DNA from 3 places in the Kribbella sp. NPDC020701 genome. Region 1 is predicted to be linked to each of the others. Evidence: riboswitches for the same ligand, from Rfam matches in the RefSeq annotation. Region 1 holds a riboswitch; each other region holds the start of a gene.

What was found. Region 1 has a riboswitch for cobalamin ahead of ACZ3HV_RS25065 (CbtB domain-containing protein). Riboswitches for the same ligand answer to the same signal wherever they lie in the genome.
Region 2: another riboswitch for cobalamin. It lies ahead of ACZ3HV_RS02145 (putative cobaltochelatase); the one in region 1 lies ahead of ACZ3HV_RS25065 (CbtB domain-containing protein).
Region 3: another riboswitch for cobalamin. It lies ahead of metE (5-methyltetrahydropteroyltriglutamate--homocysteine S-methyltransferase); the one in region 1 lies ahead of ACZ3HV_RS25065 (CbtB domain-containing protein).

The regions. Positions count from the first base shown of each region.
Region 1 covers NZ_JBVHFT010000010.1:301,552-307,637, reverse strand. The annotation lists gene ACZ3HV_RS25080 (DUF1304 domain-containing protein) at 1-174, shown strand, start outside; gene ACZ3HV_RS25075 (MFS transporter) at 218-1,594, shown strand; gene ACZ3HV_RS25070 (LysE family translocator) at 1,584-2,225, opposite strand; cobalamin riboswitch at 2,425-2,556, shown strand; gene ACZ3HV_RS25065 (CbtB domain-containing protein) at 2,592-2,789, shown strand; gene ACZ3HV_RS25060 (CbtA family protein) at 2,795-3,559, shown strand; gene ACZ3HV_RS25055 (histidine phosphatase family protein) at 3,556-4,107, shown strand; gene ACZ3HV_RS25050 (alpha/beta hydrolase) at 4,184-5,281, shown strand; gene ACZ3HV_RS25045 (hypothetical protein) at 5,278-5,649, shown strand; gene ACZ3HV_RS25040 (VOC family protein) at 5,677-6,054, opposite strand; gene ACZ3HV_RS25035 (class I SAM-dependent methyltransferase) at 6,065-6,086, opposite strand, start outside.
Region 2 covers NZ_JBVHFT010000001.1:469,682-475,767, forward strand. The annotation lists gene ACZ3HV_RS02125 (helix-turn-helix transcriptional regulator) at 1-1,375, opposite strand, end outside; gene ACZ3HV_RS02130 (TetR/AcrR family transcriptional regulator) at 1,458-2,075, opposite strand; gene ACZ3HV_RS02135 (aldo/keto reductase) at 2,164-3,183, shown strand; gene ACZ3HV_RS02140 (LLM class flavin-dependent oxidoreductase) at 3,194-4,069, shown strand; cobalamin riboswitch at 4,197-4,333, shown strand; gene ACZ3HV_RS02145 (putative cobaltochelatase) at 4,405-6,086, shown strand, end outside.
Region 3 covers NZ_JBVHFT010000012.1:170,358-176,443, reverse strand. The annotation lists gene ACZ3HV_RS27725 (ATP-binding protein) at 1-143, shown strand, start outside; gene ACZ3HV_RS27720 (vWA domain-containing protein) at 264-2,222, shown strand; gene metE (5-methyltetrahydropteroyltriglutamate--homocysteine S-methyltransferase) at 2,265-4,505, opposite strand; cobalamin riboswitch at 4,632-4,853, opposite strand; gene ACZ3HV_RS27710 (ABC transporter substrate-binding protein) at 4,897-5,763, opposite strand.

The DNA of each region.
Region 1 (6,086 bases):
CTCGGCGGTCTGATCTGGGGCGGTGACAAGGGACACGCCATCGCGCTGTTCGCTTGTGCGTGCATGGCGGGCGCCGGCATCGTGCTGGTCGCGTCCGACCGGCGGATGGTCCGCGCCGCCGCGACCCAGGCCGTCCCGCCGATCCTGGCGCTGGTGCTCGCCGCGATCCTCTGATGCGCTTGACTTAAAGTCCACTTGATGTCCGAAGGTTCTCAGCATGACCACCACTGCCGAGCCCGGAACCGCACCTGCCACCGATTCAGGCGGCGTACTCGCGCCGCAGTACCGGGCACTGACGGTCGGGATGGTCGCGCTGATCACCCTGGTCGCGTTCGAGTCCCTCGCCGTCACGACCGCGATGCCGACCGTCGCGCAGGCACTGGACGGACTAAGCCTGTACGCGCTCGCGTTCGGCGGCCCACTTGCCTCCGGAGTGGTCGCGATGGTGGTCTCCGGAACGTGGAGCGACCTCAAGGGCCCGACCCGCCCGCTCTGGCACGGGACCGCATGGTTCCTGGCCGGTCTGATCATCGCTGGGCTGGCTCCGAGCATGGAGGTCCTGGTCGCCGGCCGGATCATCCAGGGCTTCGGCTCCGGCTTGCTGACAGTCGCCCTGTACGTCGTCGTCGGGCAGCTGTACCCGGCCCGGTTGCGCCCGCGGATCTTCGCCGCCTTCGCGACCGGCTGGGTGGTCCCATCACTGGTCGGTCCTGCGATCGCCGGCCTGATCGTCGAGCACTCCAGTTGGCGGATCGTCTTCCTCGCCGTACCGGCGATCGCGATCCCGGCCGCGGTCGTGATGCGGCCCGGTCTGGCTCGCAGCAGCGCTCACGAGGCACGTCCGGGACGGCTGTGGGACAAGCGGGCCATGTGGGCGATCGCTGCCGCGGTCGGCGTCGGCCTGCTGCACTACGGTGGCCAGCAACGCGGCGTACTGCAGCTTGTCCTGCTCGGGGTCGGATTGGCCGGCGTGATCGCGTTCGCGCCGCGGCTGTTGCCGAGTGGGACGTTCACGTTCGGACGCGGCTTGCCGTCGGTGGTCGCGCTGCGCGGTCTGGTTGCGGCAGCTGGTTTCGGCGCTGAGGTGTTCCTGCCGCTGATGCTCACCCGGGAGCGCGGCCTGTCCCCGGCACTCGCGGGGTTGGTGCTGACCGTGAGTGCGTTGAGCTGGACCGCCGCCTCCTGGTACCGCGGCCGCCCGAACCAGCCGTTCTCGCACGCTGTCTTCCTGCAAGCCGGCATGGTCTCGATCCTGCTCGGCATCGTCACCGCGGCGCTGACGCTCAACTCACAGGTGCCGGTCGTCGTCGGCATCCTGGGCTGGAGCCTCACCGGGCTCGGAATGGGTACGGTCTTCCCGACGCTGTCCGTACTCGTCCTCGAGTACTCGGAGTGCGATCAGCAGGGGGCGAACAGTTCCGCACTGCAGCTGAGCGACTCGTTGGCCACGGCAACGGTCCTGGCGGTCGGTGGGTCGCTGTTCGCCGCACTCGAGCCGCATTCCGCGATCACGGCGTACCTCGTGGCCTTCGGGCTCCCGGCTCTGCTCGCGCTGCTCGGCGTACAGGCGGGCCGGCGGACTGCTACTCCTTAGAACCCGTCACGGCGATGCTGGCACCGAGGCCGATGATCATCAGGCCGCCGGTGCCGCCGACCAGCTCGAGCCGGCGCGGTGAGCGGGCGAACCACTCGCGGGCGGTGCCGGCGACGACGGCCCAGACGCTGTCGGAGCAGAGCGCGATCAGGATGAAGATCAGGCCGAGGACGAGGATCTGGGCCCAGGCCGGGGTGCTCGCGCCCTTGTCCACGAACTGCGGCAGCACCGCGGCGAAGAAGACCGCGGTCTTGGCGTTGGTGAGCCCGACCAGGAAGCCCTGGCGGAGCGTCCGGCGGGTGGTGCCCGGCTTCACGCCACTTGTCATCGCCTCGACCAGCGACTTCCGGGTCCGGAACGCGTGCACGCCGAGATAGATCAGGTACGCCGCTCCCGCCAGCTTCACGATGGTCAGGGCGATGGCGCTGGCCGCGATCAGGGTGCCGAGACCGAGCGAGACCAGGACGAGCAGCACCGACGCGCCGACGGTGTTGCCGACCATCGTCAGCACCGCCTCCCGCCGCCCGACCGCGAGCGCCCGCCCGACGATGAACAGCACACTCGGCCCGGGTACGACGATGATGATGAACGCGGTGATCGCAAACGCGACCAGATGATGAGCGGACGGCATCTCCTCAGAGTAAGTGCGACCCGATCGCGCCGCACCACCGATTTCGCCGGGTGGGACAGACCACCGCCACACCGTCCGCCCCCGCGTGCTCCGCAGGCGCTTTCCTCGTCGCTTCGCTCCTCAGCGCCGCCGGCGGAGCACGCGGGGGTGATCGGGCGGGTGGGATAGATCACCGGCGCGCCGTGATGCGTTGACCGGGCTCTCGGGCGGGCTCTACGGTTCGTAGGACAAACTGCGGTGCCATGAGGGAAGCCGGTGGAAGTCCGGCACGGCCGCGCCACTGTGAGCGAGCTCTGCTCGTGAGTCAGGACGCTCGGGTACCAGCAGCCTTTCGAAGGGGACGCGCACTTCCCCAGGAGGTACAAGATGGCAGCTCCTGCCCGCTCGGTCGCCGTACCGGCATTCTCACCCCGGCTTCTCGCCCTCGCCCTGCTCAGCGTCGGTCTGATGCTTCTGCTCGCCTACCTGGTCGGGTTCGACCAGGGCGCGGTCTCCCAGTCCGGGATGTACCTGCACGAGCTGATGCATGACGGCCGGCACCTTCTCGGCGTGCCCTGCCACTAGATCTCATGCGCACCTTCGGATCGCTCCTGGTGCGCGGACTGATCGTCGGACTCTTCGCCGGCCTACTGGCCGGAACTTTCGCGTACGTGATGGGTGAACCGCGTGTCGACGCGGCCATCGCGATTGAAGAGGCCGGCTCCGCGCACACCCACGACCATGACAACAACCACGGCGACAGCACTGTGCCTGCCGCCGAAGAAGAGAAGCCGCTCGTCAGCCGCGAAGGCCAGAAGGCCGGCCTCTTCCTTGCCACCAGCCTGTACGGCGTCGCCCTCGGCGGCATGTTCGCCGTCGGCTTCACCCTGCTCCGGCGCAAGCTCCGGACCGAGAACGACGCGTACGCCGCCCTCGGCCTGGCCGCGGCCGGGTTCGTCGGGATGGTGCTGGTGCCGTTCCTCAAGTACCCGCCGAACCCACCCGCGGTCGGTGACCCGGACACGATCACCCGGCGGACCGTGACGTACCTGCTCACGCTGGTGATCGGCCTGCTCGCGGTCTGGGCCGGTGTCGCCGCGTCCCGCTGGGCCGAGCGGTACGGCGACCTCGCCCGGCTCGCCGGTGGGGTGATCGGCTTCCTCGTCACGATCGTGGCGGCGTACCTGATCCTGCCGCGAATCAACGAGGTTCCGGAGACGTTCCCCGCTACGCTGCTGTGGCAGTTCCGGTTCGCCTCGCTCGGTACGCAGGCGACGCTGTGGCTCCTACTCGGCTTCGGGTACGCCGCCACAGTCGACCGCCGGCTGGTCCGACAAAAGGTGGTCGCCGCTTGACGGCATTGACGCTGATCGCGCATGCCTTGACACCCGCGCTGCGTGGACTCGTGCTCGGCGGCGACGCCGAGCCGGATCCGGCGAGTGTCGAGGCTGCCCGCGAGCTCAGGCTCCACGCCGATGTGGTGTACGCCGGTCCCGAGCGGGCCGCCGTACGCACCGCCGAGGCGCTCGGCCTGACCCCGGTCGTCGAGTCGGCCCTCCGGAACCGCGAGTACGGCGACTGGGCAGGCCGCGGGCTCGAGGAGTTGCTCGCGGCGGACCCGGAGCGGGTGTCGGCATGGCTCGAGCGCCCGCACACCGCGACCCCGGGCGGCGAGACCGAGAACGACGTCCTCGGCCGCGTCGCCGACTGGCTCGGGGACCTGGCCGAGCGCCACGACGATCGCAGCACGGTGCTGGCCGTCGTCCATCCCGCGATCGCCCGGGCCGTCGTCCTGTACGTCGTCGATGCGCCCGCTGAGTCGCTCCGCCACGTGGACGTTCGTCCGCTGGCCACCGTGAATCTCTCCCATCACACCGGTAACTGGTCCCTCGCCTTCCACTGACCGGCTGGTCCTCTGACGTGTCAGACTGCCGGTGCCGGTCTCACGCCCAGGTGACCGGCAGTCACGGGGAGTCGCGATGGATCAGCTTGCCGAGCGTTACCGCGCCAACCACGCACGACTCGTAGCCGCCCGGGACCGCCTTCAGGCCGCGGTCGATGCAGGCACCGCGACCGACGACGAACGACGGCGGCTGGACACTGTTCTTGAACTTCTGACTCCGGTCACCGTCACGGCGGTGGATGCCGACGGCAAGGTCGTCGAGGTCCAGCGACCACGTCAGTTCCTCGAGGTGGATCCCGACGGCCAGGGCCGGGCGGTGGAGGTGCACGGCGAGCTCGACCGGGCGCGGAACGTCGCGGTCCTGGTCCCTGGGATGGGCAACAGCCTGGACACGTTCCGCGGGCAGTCCGACCGCGGCGACCTGATCCGGGAGGAGTCGGGACCGGGCACCGCCATGGTGGTGTGGCTCGATTACGACTCGCCGCAGGGGTTGCCGGCGGCAGCGAGCAAGCAGGCGGCGCTGGACGGCGGGCCGCGGCTGGCGACCTTCCTGACCGACCTCGATCACCTGAAGGCGCCCGACGCGAAGACCACGCTGATCGGTCACTCCTACGGCACCGACGTGGTCGGGCAGGCGCTGCTGAACGGTGGCCGGGCGGACCGGGTCGTTCTGACCGGATCGCCCGGAATCACGAAGTACATCGACGAGGCGGCCGATTTCGTACCGACCCCGACCCGCCCGTACGTCGAACGCGCGCCGGGGGACTATGTCGCGTACAGCGAGTGGCACGGCCCGGATCCGGCCACCTTCCCGGACGCGATCAGGATGGCGACCAACGATCCACTGGCCAACGACGAGGCGGTCTCGGTGCACTGGCACAACGAGTACTACCGGCCCAACAGCGAGGCCCTGCGCAACATCGGCCGGGTGGTCCGGGGCGACCTGGCCGCGATCACGACGACGAACACCAGTCGGTCGGCCGAGACCAAATTGGTGCTCGGCGCATCGTGGGGTGGCGCCCTGAACGCGGTCGCGGGCGCCGCGTCGAAGGTGTACGACGGGGTTGTGTCGCTCACCAAGCCGTCGCAGGACTCCGCCCGGGCCGCCGCGTCGCAAACCTCCGCCCAAGGCGTCACGTCACGCTCCCGGCAGCAGGAAGGGCCGCGCCGATGACCGCCGGACGGGAGTTCCTCCGGAACGAGCTGCTTGCGGTTGCGGCTGCCGTCGTACCGGATCAGCGACCGGTGGTCACGCACGACCCGGGGCCGGTGAATCCGGGCGTTCTGTTCGACGGTCGTGGTCCGGCGACCGTCTTCAGGATCACCGTCGAGACCGGCGACCCGCGGGCCCCGGACCCGGCCGCTGCGGTCGACGCCGCGGCGGAAGCGTTCCGGGCCCGAGGGTGGACGGCCGAGGTCGCGCCCGAGGAGAGCGGTCACTACCGCGTGATCGCCGCCCGCGACGGGTTCGACGTCGCGGTACACGCCTGGTCGACGGACTGGCGGATCACGTTCACCGGGGAGACCCCGGTCGCGCCGTGACGCATCACGCCGTGACTCGGCGAGCCGTCAGGTTGTGGCGGCTCGTTCGGCGGCGCTGCGGAGTACGCAGAACTCGTTGCCTTCCGGGTCGTGCATGGTGACCCAGCCGGTGCCGTCGGGTTCGCGGTGGTCGTGGGCGATGGTGGCGCCGAGGGTGAGTAGCCACTCGACCTCGGCGTCGCGTGGGCCGTCCGGTTCGAGGTCGAGGTGGACGCGGTTCTTGGCGGCCTTCTCGTCGTTGTTCCGTTCGAACAGCAGCGTCAGCTTGTCCGTCACCACCGCCGCGTAGGGATCCTCGGGGTGGTCGTCGTCGGGACGCGGTGCCTTGAGCACCTGCAGCCAGAAGCCGGCCAGCTCGTAGGGGTCATGGGCGTCGAAGGTCACGGTCCGCACGCGCGAAGTCATGCGCCGAAGACTACTTCCGGAACGCGAGGCGG
Region 2 (6,086 bases), on a different contig from region 1:
GCGTCACCTGGACTTCCGGCCACCCGGCTCGATCGCACGCGGTGCCCGCCCGACGGAGAAGTCCGATCCGGTCGTCTCGCGTTCCCCGAATCGCCGGTGACGCTGCCTCCCAGAGCGCGCACGCCCGGCGAAGCTGTATCGCCTCCTCGGTCGGCGCTCGCAACTGTGCCGCTTGATCGGCGGCGGCGATCGACCATCGGTAGGTCTCGTCAACGTGGCCGGCCTTCTCGTGATGGACGGCCAAGTCCGGCGCGAGACCCTCCGTCTCGTTGGCAGGCAGCGATTCGAGCACGTGGATGTAGTCGGCATGGAGCTCGATCGCTTGACTGGCAGGCAGACCGTCGTACAGGACCTCAGCCAGCAGCGGGTGCCGGAACCACCAGGTCTCGCCCGCGGCAGTCACCACGCCTCGGTCTTGCGCCTCCGACAGGCATGGAGGGATCACGGTGGAGTCCAGGCCGTTGATGGATGCGACCTCGGCTAGTACGGCGGATGAGGTTGGGCGGCCGCCTACGGCGAGGATTCTGGTGATCAGGCGGGACTGCTCGGGGAGGCTGTGCCAGGTGGCAAGGAGGGCCTCGCGGAGGGCGGTCGGGACGGTCGTGGGGAGGGCGTGTTCGCGGCCGGTCAGACCGCGGACCATCAGTTCGATGAGGTACGGGTTGCCGTCTGATCTGGTCAGGACCTCGCTGGCGAGTTCGATGTCGGGTGCTTGGCCGAGGAGGCCTTCGATCTGGGCGGTGGCGGCGTCCAGGTCCAGCGACTCCAACCGGATCTCGCTGAAGAGGGGCATTCGTCGCATGTCTGCCAGCCAGCCGTGCAGTGGATGGCCCTCCGGGCGTTCCTCGGTGCGGCAGGTGGCGAGCAGGATCAGGCGCTGGTCGCGGAAGCCGGCGATCAGGTACGACAGCACATCGAGTGAGGCGACGTCGGCCCACTGAAGGTCGTCGACCACCACCACAGTCGGCCGTCGGGCCGCGATCCGGTTCAGGACGAGGTCGACGAGCACCGGCAGCCTCGTCGTGTCGGCGGTGGTGCTTCCGAGGGTGGGCAGTAGGGCAGCGAGCCCGTCGATCCCGTCGAGCACCTCGGCCCGCTCATCGGAACTCGCCCAGGTCAGCCAGTCCTGCAACACCCCGGTGATCGGTGCGAATGGGACCGACGAGCTGCCGAAATGCACACACGATCCCCAGAGCACATTCAGCTCCGGATCTGAACAGATCTCGCGGGTCAGGCGGGTCTTGCCGATGCCGGCTTCGCCGTGGATGACGATTGCTTGGGGGACGCCGGTGACGGCGTGCCGTAGTGCGTCGCCGAGGAACTGTTGTTCGGCAGCGCGTCCGGCGAAGCGATGATCGGGCTGCGGACCCCCCATGTGTACTCAGTGAACACCCTGCGTCGCCTTACCGGGAGGCCTTGTTCAACTGGCCATTGATCAAGCGTTCGAGCCTTGGTGATCAGGTGCGGAGGCCTGCGATGAGGAGGGTGACCATGCGGCGGGCGTCGTACCCGGTGTTGTTGCCGGCGCCGATGCAGAGGTTGCCGACGCCGCGCATCAGTTCGTAGGCGTCCACATCCGAGCGGACCTCGCCGGCCGTGGCGGCCGCCTTGAGCAGTTGGGCGCACACGGGAACCAGGCGGTCGAGGAAGTAGGCGTGCAGATTCTGGAAGGCGGCATCGTCGGACTGCAGAGCCTCGGCAAGACCGTGCTTGGTGGCCAGGAAGTCGACGAACAGGTCGATCCAGCCGGCCAACGCCGCGTGCGGTGAGGTGCTGTCCGCCAGCAGCCGCGGACCCGCCTCGGCGCAGGCCTCGACCTGGTGCCGGTAGACGGCGACGATGAGGTCGGCTCGCGTCGGGAAGTGGCGGTAGATCGTGGCCACTCCGACGCGGGCCCGGCCGGCGATGTCACGGACGGGGGCGTCGACGCCAGAGTCGACGAAGGCCGCTGCGGCGGCATCCAGCAGCGTCTTCTCGTTCCGCCGGGCGTCGGCCCGCTTCCGCTGCGCCGGCGGCTCCGATCCGCCGTCGGCCTGCTTCCGCGGGGCAGGCTGGTCTGATCCGCTGCCGGGCATGGTCCTCCTTGCTAAACGGAACAGCGTTCCGTATGTTGGGTAACGGAACATCGTTCCGCATACCCATCATGCCAGGAGGAGCACCGCTATGCAGTACCGCACCTTGGGTCGCACCGGCGTCCAGGTCAGCACCCTCGCGCTCGGCGCGATGAACTTCGGCGCGATCGGCCGGACCGGCCAGGACGAGGCGACCGCGATCGTCGACGCCGCCCTCGAGGCCGGGATCAACCTGATCGACACCGCCGACATGTACGGCCAGGGCGAGTCCGAGGAGATCGTCGGCAAGGCCATCGCCGGCCGCCGCGACGACCTTGTGCTGGCCACGAAGGCGACCATGCCGATGGGGGACGAGCGCAACCATCAGGGCAGCTCGCGCCGCTGGCTGGTCACCGAGTTGGACAACAGCCTGCGCCGTCTCGGCGTCGATCACGTCGACCTCTACCAGATCCATCGCTGGGACCCGACCACCAGTGACGAGGAGACGCTGTCGGCGCTGACCGACCTGCAGCGCGCCGGGAAGATCCGCTACTTCGGTTCCTCGACGTTCCCGGCGTACCGCATCGTGCAGGCCCAGTGGGCTGCTCGCGAGCACCACCTCGGCCGCTACGTCACCGAACAGCCCAGCTACTCGATCCTGCAGCGCGGGATCGAGGCCCACGTCTTGCCCGTGATCGAGGAGTACGGACTCGACGCGCTGGCGTGGAGCCCGTTGGCGTCGGGCTGGCTGTCGGGTGCTGTCCGCGCCGGCCAGGAGATCAGCACCAACCGCTCGGTGGTGGCGCCTGAGCGCTTCGACACCACCCTTCCGTACAACCAGGCCAGGCTCGAGGCCGTCGAGCAGCTGGCCAAGGTGGCCGACGAGGCCGGCCTCACGCTGATCCAGCTTGCCCTCGGTTTCGTCACCGCCCACCCGGCCGTCACCAGCGCCCTCATCGGACCGCGAACCCTGGATCACCTGCACTCGCAGCTCGCGGCGGCCGACACCGTGCTGTCCGCCGACGTGCTCGACGCCATCGACACGATCGTTGCCCCCGGCACCGACCTCGCTCCGCACGAGAAGTTCGACACGCCACCCGCGCTGCTCGAGCCGTCGCTGCGGCGTCGCTGAAGGAGGACTTATGCCCAGTTTCGGGATCATGACCGCGCCGATGCAGGTCGACTACCAGGACGTACTGCGGGTGTGGCGCGAGGCGGACGCCATCCCGGAGATCGAGCACGCATGGTTGTTCGATCACCTGATGCCGATCGGCGGTGATCCGGGCGGACCGACATACGAAGGCTGGACGTTGCTCTCGGCGCTGGCCGCGCAGACCGAACGACTGCGCCTCGGCCTGCTTGTGACCAGCAATCGGTTCCGTCCGCCGGCGATGCTGGCCAAGATCGCCACGACCGTCGACATCGTCTCCGGCGGACGGCTCGACTTCGGTATCGGCGCGGGCTCACGACCGAGCCACCCACTGGCCCGGCGCGAGTACGACGCCCACGGCCTGCCGTACGACGACTTCGCGCACTCCGTCGGGAGCCTCGCCGAAGCCTGCACGGTGATCCGGCGGCTGTGGACCGAGGCCGAACCGTTCGACTTCGAGGGCGAGTACCACCGCCTCACCGGAGCGTTCGGCAACCCCAAACCGGTCCAGCGCCCGCACCCGCCGATCCTGATCGGCGGACGTTCGTCCGGCACGCTCCGGGTGGTCGCCGAGCACGCCGACCTGTGGAACATCCCAGGCGGCGACATCGACGACGTCGTACGCCGCAGTGCACTGCTGGACCGCTACTGCGCCGAGATCGGCCGCGACTCCGCGTCGATCACCCGCTCGATCCACCTGCCCGTCTCGTACACCCAACCGGGTGCCACCAAGGACGCGATCGCCGAGGCCGTCGACGCCGGCTTCGGGCACATCGTGCTCGGACTGCCGGACCCCTACCCGGCCCACGTCGCGCGGTGGGTTGCCGACGAGCTCATCGGCACCTCTTCCGTACCGAACAACGGGTAGTGGTCAGCCTCAGCCTCGGCGCCCCCGCGTGAAGAGCGGCCGCCGATCGACGTCGGAGGGGACCACTACCCGTTCTTCGGTACGCGTCGGTGTGAACCTCGTCGCTGAGCGCCGGGGTGGCGTGTGCCATGATCGGGCCGACGGTTGTGGAGGAACACCGGTGACCGGCTGCGGCCGGGATTCCGGGGCGGTCCCGCCACTGTGACCGGGTCGGTTCAGTCGCCGCCCGGGAGCCAGGACATCCGCGTCCGTCCGTCGGGCCGCGGTCTCCGCGGTACGGCGTACCAGCTGCCGTAGCGGGCGTGGATACCCGCTCGACGAAGGGACCCACCGCGATGCGGCCTGCCTCACCGTCCACCGGATTCCCGTTCACCGCGGTGGTCGGGATGGACGATCTCCAGCTCGCGCTGATCCTGGCCGCGATCTCCCCGGCGATCGGCGGTGTGCTGATCCGGGGTGAGAAGGGTACGGCGAAGTCGACCGCGGTCCGCGCCTTGACCGAGATCCTCCCGCCGGTGGACGTCGTCCCCGGCTGCCGGTTCTCCTGCGACCCTGAGCACCCGTCCGCCGACTGCCCTGACGGTCCGCACCCCGAGCCCGTCGGCGTCTTTTCTCGGGCGGCGCGGTTGGTGGAGTTGCCGGTGGGTGCCACCGAGGACCGGGTGCTCGGGTCGTTGCATCTCGAGAAGGCGCTGGCCGAGGGCATCACGGCGTACGAACCCGGGTTGCTCGCCGCCGCGCACCGCGGGCTGCTGTACGTCGACGAGGTCAATCTCCTGCACGACCACCTGGTCGACGTCCTGCTCGACGCCGCCGCGATGGGTGGCGCGACGGTCGAACGCGACGGGGTGTCGGTGACGCATCCGGCACGCTTCGTCCTGGTCGGCACGATGAACCCGGAGGAGGGGGAGCTCCGCCCGCAGTTGCTGGACCGGTTCGGCTTGACCGTCGACGTCGTCGCCAGCCGCGACCCCGCCGTTCGGGTCGAGGTCATGCGCGCACGACTCGGGTACGAGGCTGATCCGGATGCTTTCATCGCCCGGTACGACGGAACGCAGCGCGAACTCGCCGAGCGCATCGTCAAGGCCCGCGACCTGCTCGCCGAGGTGATCCTGACCGACGCCGCGCTCCGCCAGATCGCCGAGATCTGCGCGTCCTTCGACGTCGACGGGATGCGTGCCGACCTGGTCACCGCGCGTACGGCGGTCGCCCACGCAGCCTGGTCCGGCCGCACGGTCGTCGAGGTGGAGGACGTCCGCGCCGCCGCCAAACTGGCCCTCCCGCACCGCCGCCGGCGAAACCCCTTCGACGCCCCGGGCCTCGACGAGGAGCAGTTGGAGCAAGCGATCCAGGACAGCACGCCCCCGCAGGACCCGGACGACGACCCGGACGGCCCGGGAGGGGGAGCGGACCCCACGGATGCCGACGGCAGTCCAGCCGACACCGACCCGGCTGCCCACGACCGTGCCGAGGCGGAGCCCGGGACAGGCCCGGACGAGCGGCCCGGCCCGACGCCGGCGGGTCAGGTGGTTGGGAGTTCGGAGCCTTTCAAGGCTCGGTTGTTGAGTGTGCAGGCTGCTGGCGCGGGGGTTGCGGGACGGCGTTCCCGGGCGATCACCGAGGCCGGTCGCGTGGTGGGTGATCGGCAGCGCGTCGGGCGGGAGTCCGGGCGGCCGCATCTGCTGGCGACGATCCGGTCCGCCGCTCCGCACCAGTACGCGCGGGGGCGCACCGGCGCCGGCCTCGCCGTACGGGCGTCTGACGTGCGGTTCGCCGTCCGCGAGGGGCGTGAGGGCAACCTCGTCCTGTTCTGTGTCGACGCCTCTGGCTCGATGGGTACGAAGAAGCGGATGGGCGAGGTGAAGACGGCGATCGTCTCGCTGCTCCTCGACGCCTACCAGCGCCGCGACACCGTCGGCCTCGTCACCTTCGCGGGCGCCGACGCCACGGTCGCCCTGCCGCCCACCGGCAGTGTCGAGACCGCCGTACGACGGCTCGAGTCGCTGCCGACCGGTGG
Region 3 (6,086 bases), on a different contig from region 1:
ACGTCGCGGCCCGCGCCGGCGTCGAGCCGGACGAGTCGCCGGGCCGGATCGCCGCCGCGGTCGAGCTCGCCCTGGAGGCGCTCTACCTGTCCAAACGAGTCGCCAAGGACGCCGACGACGACACCACCATCTACGGGGTCTGACATGGCAATGTTGAATGCCGCGCCTCCGGCGCGGGGGGCATGGGGCTTTGACTCCCGGCCTTCCCTCCTCGCTCCGGTCGCTGCGCTCCCTGCGCTCCTCAGTCCAGGCCGGGAGGCCCCATGACCGCGTCCATACCGGAAGGCTGGTCCTACGGGCCGTGGCATGACGGGCCTGATCCACTCAAGGCGCCGGCGGATCTGCGGGACGCGCTGGACGAGATCGGCCGCGACGTGATGAGCGGTTCGTCGCCGCGGTCCGCGCTGGAGGAGCTGCTCCGGCGCGGAACCCGGAACACCCAGGGCCTGGACGATCTCAGCCGCCGGTTGTGGGAGCGCCGCCGCGAGATCCAGCGGCGGCACAACCTCGACGGCACGCTGCGGGACGTCCAGCGGTTGCTCGACGAGGCGCTCGAGGCCGAGCGGCACGAGCTGTTCCCGAACCCGTCCGACGACGCCCGGTTCCGGGAGGCTCAGCTCGACGCGCTCCCGTCCGGTACGGCGGCCGCCGTCCGGGAGCTGGCCACCTACGACTGGCAGTCGCCGGAGGCTCGGGAGAAGTACGAGGAGATCCGGGAGTTGCTCGGGCGTGAGTTGCTCGGGTCACGGTTCGAGGGCATGAAGGAGGCGCTGCAGCAGACCACGCCCGAGGACGTCGAGGCCATCAACGAGATGCTCACCGACCTCAACGCATTGCTCGCGGCGCACGCACAGGGCCGGCCGGAGGTGCCGGAGCTGTTCGAGGAATTCATGGCTAAGCACGGCGAGTTCTTCCCGGAGAATCCGCGGAACGTCGACGAACTGATCGACATCCTCGCGCAGCGGGCAGCCGCGGCGCAACGGATGCTGAACTCGATGACGCCCGAGCAGCGGGCCGAGCTGATGGAGCTGTCACAGCAGGCGTTCGGCAGCCCGCAGCTCGCGCAGCAGCTGTCGCAGCTCGACGCGCAGTTGCAGGCGCTCCGGCCGGGCGAGGACTGGTCCGGATCGGAGCGGATGAGCGGTGACGATCCGCTCGGTCTCGCCGATGGTGCGCGGGCGATGTCGGATCTCGCCGAGCTGGACGCGTTGGCCGAGCAGCTGGCGCAGTCGTACCCGGGTGCGCGGTTGGAGGACATCGATCTCGACGCGCTCACGCGGCAGTTGGGTGACGAGGCAACGGTTGATGCCCGTCGGCTGTCCGAGCTCGAGCGGCAGCTTCGCGATCAGGGTTTGCTGGAACGGGCGCCCGACGGATCGTTGCGGTTGTCACCGAAGGCGTTGCGGCAACTCGGTCAGACTGCGTTGGCCGACGTACTGCGGACTGCCCGGGGATCCGGTGAACGCGACGCAGCCAATGCGGGCGCGGCCGGTGAGCTGAGCGGGTCCACGCGGCAGTGGGAGTTCGGCGACACCCAGCCGTGGGACGTTCCCCGGACGGTGCGGAACGCCGTACTGCGGACGGCTTCGCGCAGCGGGTCCGTCAAGCTGGACGTCGCAGATGTTGAGATCGCGGAGACCGAGCACCGGGCCCGGGCCGCGGTCGCGTTGCTGGTCGACACGTCCTGGTCGATGGTCCAGGAGGGTCGCTGGCTGCCGATGAAGCGGACGGCGCTCGCGCTGCACCAACTCATTTCGACGCGCTACCGCAACGACGCGCTGCAGTTGATCACCTTCGGCCGGTACGCCGGAGTCGTCGAGCTGCCGCAGTTGATCGGGATGGAAGGCACCTGGGAACAGGGCACCAACGCGCATCACGCCCTGCTGCTGGCCGGCCGTCACCTGCGCCGGCATCCGGACGCGCAGCCGGTCGTGCTGATGGTGACCGATGGCGAGCCGACCGCGCACCTCGAGCCGGACGGTACGGCGGAGTTCTCGTACCCGCCCGAGCCGGCGACGTTGCGGAAGACGATCTTCGAGGTGGACCGGCTGGCCAAGCTCGGTGCTTCGCTGACCGTGTTCCGGCTTGGTGATGACCCGCGCCTGAACGCGTTCGTCGACCTGCTCGCCCGCCGTAGTGGCGGGCGGGTGCTGGCGCCCGACTCGGACGGCCTCGGTGCCGCGGTGGTCGGGGACTACCTGCGCACTCGCCGGAAACTGTGAGCTGTGGGCACCTTGATAGGTGCCCACAGCAACATCATTCGATCAGGACCTGGCGGCCCGCGCTGCCTCGACCAGGTGCCGCAGGGCGGGGACGACCTCGTCGTACCCGCGCGTCTTCAGGCCACAGTCCGGGTTGATCCACAGTTGCTCGGCGGAGGTGGTAGCGAGGGCGGCCTGGATCAGGGCGGTGAGTTCCTCGGTGCTCGGGACCCGTGGTGAGTGGATGTCGTACACGCCAGGCCCGACCCCGCGCCGGAAGCCGACGGCGGCGAGATCCGCCAACACCTCCATCCGCGAGCGCGCCGCCTCGATCGTGGTGACGTCCGCGTCCAGCCCGTCGATCCCGGCGATCACCGCACCGAACTCCGAATAGCACAGGTGCGTGTGGATCTGGACGCCCGCCGCTGCTCCACCCGTCGCCAGCCGGAACGCACCGACCGCCCAGTCCAGATACGCCTTCTGTTCCGCGGCCCGGAGCGGCAGCAGTTCGCGCAACGCAGGCTCATCGACCTGCACGATCCTGATCCCGGCCGAGACCAGGTCGGCCAGTTCGTCGCGGAGCGCCAACGCGACCTGGTCGGCCGTGGTGGCAAGCGGCTGGTCGTCCCGGACGAACGACCACGCCAGGATCGTCACCGGCCCGGTCAACATCCCCTTCACGGGTCGCTCGGTCAGGGACTGCGCGTACGACGCCCACGGCACGGTCATCGGGGCCGGTCGCGACACCTCGCCGTGCAGGATCGGCGGACGGACGCAGCGGCTGCCGTACGACTGCACCCAGCCGTGTTTGGTGGTCGCGAAGCCGTCCAGTTGCTCAGCGAAGTACTGGACCATGTCGTTGCGCTCGGGCTCACCATGCACAAGTACGTCGAGCCCGAGCTCCTCCTGCAGCCCGATCACCCGTGCGATCTCGGCCCGCATCCGCTCGTCGTACGTCGCTGAGTCGATCCGACCGACCCGCAGATCGGCACGGGTCCGGCGGATGTCCGCGGTCTGCGGGAAGGACCCGATCGTGGTGGTTGCGAGCGCCGGCAGCCCGATCGACTCCTGCGCGGTACGGCGTTCGTCGTACGACGGCCGCTGTCGATCCGCGGGACGAATCGCGGCCGCCCGTTCGCGGACCGCCTGTTCGCGGGCGAGGCCGGACTCCTCGACCGGTCCGCCCGGCGGGTTGCCGAGGTCGACCAGGACCCCTTCGCTGAGGGCTCGGCCGAGTACGACGACCTCGTCGACCTTCTGCCGTACGAAGGCGAGCCGCTCGCGGACGCGCGGATCCAGCTCGTCCTCGGCCTCCACGTCGTACGGGACGTGCAGCAGCGAGCAGGAAGTGGAGACGACCAGCTGCCCGACCGAGTCGAGCAACTTCGCGCAGGTGGAGAGTGCGTCGCCCAACGGCGTGCGCCAGACGTTGCGGCCGTCGACCACTCCGGCGACCACGGTCTTGCGCCGCAGACTCGGCAGTACGGCGAGTTGGTCGACAAGCCCGGGGGCGGACACGAGGTCGACCGCGAGACCGTCGATGGCGGTCGACGTCAGTACTGGCAACGCGGGGCCGGGGTCACCGAAGTACGTCGCGATCAGGAGTCGTGGGCGGTCGGTGAGTGTGGCCAGGCGGTCGTAGGCGCGACGGAGAGCGTCGAGCTCGGCGGGGGTGCGGTCCTGGACCAGGGCCGGCTCGTCCAGCTGCACCCATTCCGCTCCGGCGGATTCGAGTTGGTTGAGCAGGTCGGCGTACGCATCCACTAGGCGGTCGAGCAGGCTGAGCGGTTCGAACCCAGGCGTGACGGACTTCGAGAGCAGCAGGAAGGTCAGTGGTCCGATCAGGACCGGGCGGGTGTCGACGCCGAGCTCGCGTGCGGCCGCCAGGTCCTCGAGCGGCTTGGTCGCGTCGAGCTGGAAGACGGTGTCCTCGGTGAGCTCGGGGACCAGGTAGTGGTAGTTGGTATCGAACCACTTCGTCAGCTCCAGCGGCGCGACCTCGTCCCGGCCGCGGGCCATCGCGAAGTACGTGTCGAGCTTGGAGAGGCCCCGGAAGCGGTCGGGGACGATGCCGAAGAGTTGCACGTGGTCGAGCATCTGGTCGTAGTACGAGAAGGTGTTGCCGGGGAGCACGTCGAGGCCGCGGCCGGCCAGGTCGCGCCAGGTGTCGGCCCGTAGCCGGTGGGCGGCTGCCTCCAGCTCGGCCGCGTTGCTGTCGCCGGACCAGTACTTCTCGACGGCCTTCTTGAGTTCGCGGGCCGGGCCGATCCGTGGGTAGCCCAGCACCGTCTTGATGGTGTTCACGTCTCTCTCCTCGCGAGCGTGCCGATGGTTCGGCGGTTCGCGGAGAGACCGTGCCGGTGGGGTCGGTTGGATGCGGCCGACCGGGCAGGGTCCTCCCACGAGACCGCCGTTCCCGCGCGCACCGGGTTGGTGCGCGCACCGGCGGCAGGTCTTCGGACTCACGGGCGGACCGGTCGCTGACCGGTGGACCTACTGGCCGTCGCTTCCCGGACGCTGGGCGTCCAGTGCATGTGACGGCGGTCGTTCCCGTTCACCGCTGCGGGGCAGTCCCGGATTCCCACCGGGTTCCCTCTTGCCTCGCGCGATCACAACCACATGACCACGCGAACCGTCGGCGTACCCGAGCGTACGCGCGCCGGCCGCGGATCGCCGTACGTCGAGACGAACGCCACTACCGCAGTCGTCGAGCGATCTTCTGATCCGGGGTCTTGTCGTGGAGGAGGGCGGCGAGCAGCTCGATCCCGTCGACGAGCCGGGGACCCGGCCGGGCGAAGTACCCGTTCGCGTCGACCGCCCACACCGGGATGCTCGGTGGGAGGAGATTCAAGAGGTCGGCTGTCAGTCGGGCGGCACCGTCGAGGTCGTACCCACACGGAGCTGAGACGATCACGTCCGGTCGCGCGCCGGCGACCGCCTCCCAGGTGATCGGGGTCGAACGCTGACCCGCGGCGCCCAGGACGTTGGTGCCACCCGCCAGCGCCACCATCTCCGGCAACCAGTGTCCTGGCGCGTACGGCGGATCCGTCCACTCGAGCAACGCCACCCGCGGCCGCGTGCGGTTGGCTCGGACTGCCGCGGCGCGCAGCCGGCGACGGAGGTTGTCCAGGAGCGGGATGGGGTCTCGGTCGATTGCTTTGGCCATGGTTTCGATCGAGGTGAGGACCTCTTCGAGGTTGTGTGGGTCGGTGGTGACCACCTCGGCTTGGCAGCCCAGGTAGCTGAGGGCGTCGGCTACGTCGGTCACGTCGATCGCGCAGACCTTGCACAGGTCCTGGGTGATGACGACATCCGGGTCGAGTTCGCGCAAGGCACCCGCGTCGAGGCGATAGAGATCCTCGCCGGCCGCGACCCGCTGCCGGACCAACGCGTCGATCTCACCCGGCGTCAGCTCGTCGGGCAGCGCGGTCGTCGACACGATCCGCCGAGCCCGCGCCGCCGCCGGATGGTCGCACTCGAACGTCACGCCGACCACATCATCACCGGCACCCAGCGCGAAGCAGATCTCGGTCGCAGACGGCAGCAACGAAACGATCCGCACCTAACGACCTTATCCGCCACCCGGCCCCGCAAGCCCCGCGCCCCGATCCCGCAAGCCCCCTGACCCCACCTCGCAACCCTCACACCCCCGGCCCGCAGGCCACACGACCCCGCCCCGCAGGGCGGGTGAGCCTTGCCGAAAAGTCCTGTTTGGGTTGGCGCGAGGATTCATCGGCGAACGCGACGATTGTCTTGCGTTGTCAATGAGGGAAGGGTTTTCCGGCCTTCGACCTGTGGGCAGGGTCACGTCGGCATCGTGAGACCAGTGTTCAACTGGACTGGTTTTCTGGCTTACCCTGAAAAGACGCCCCCGCCATCGGAGTC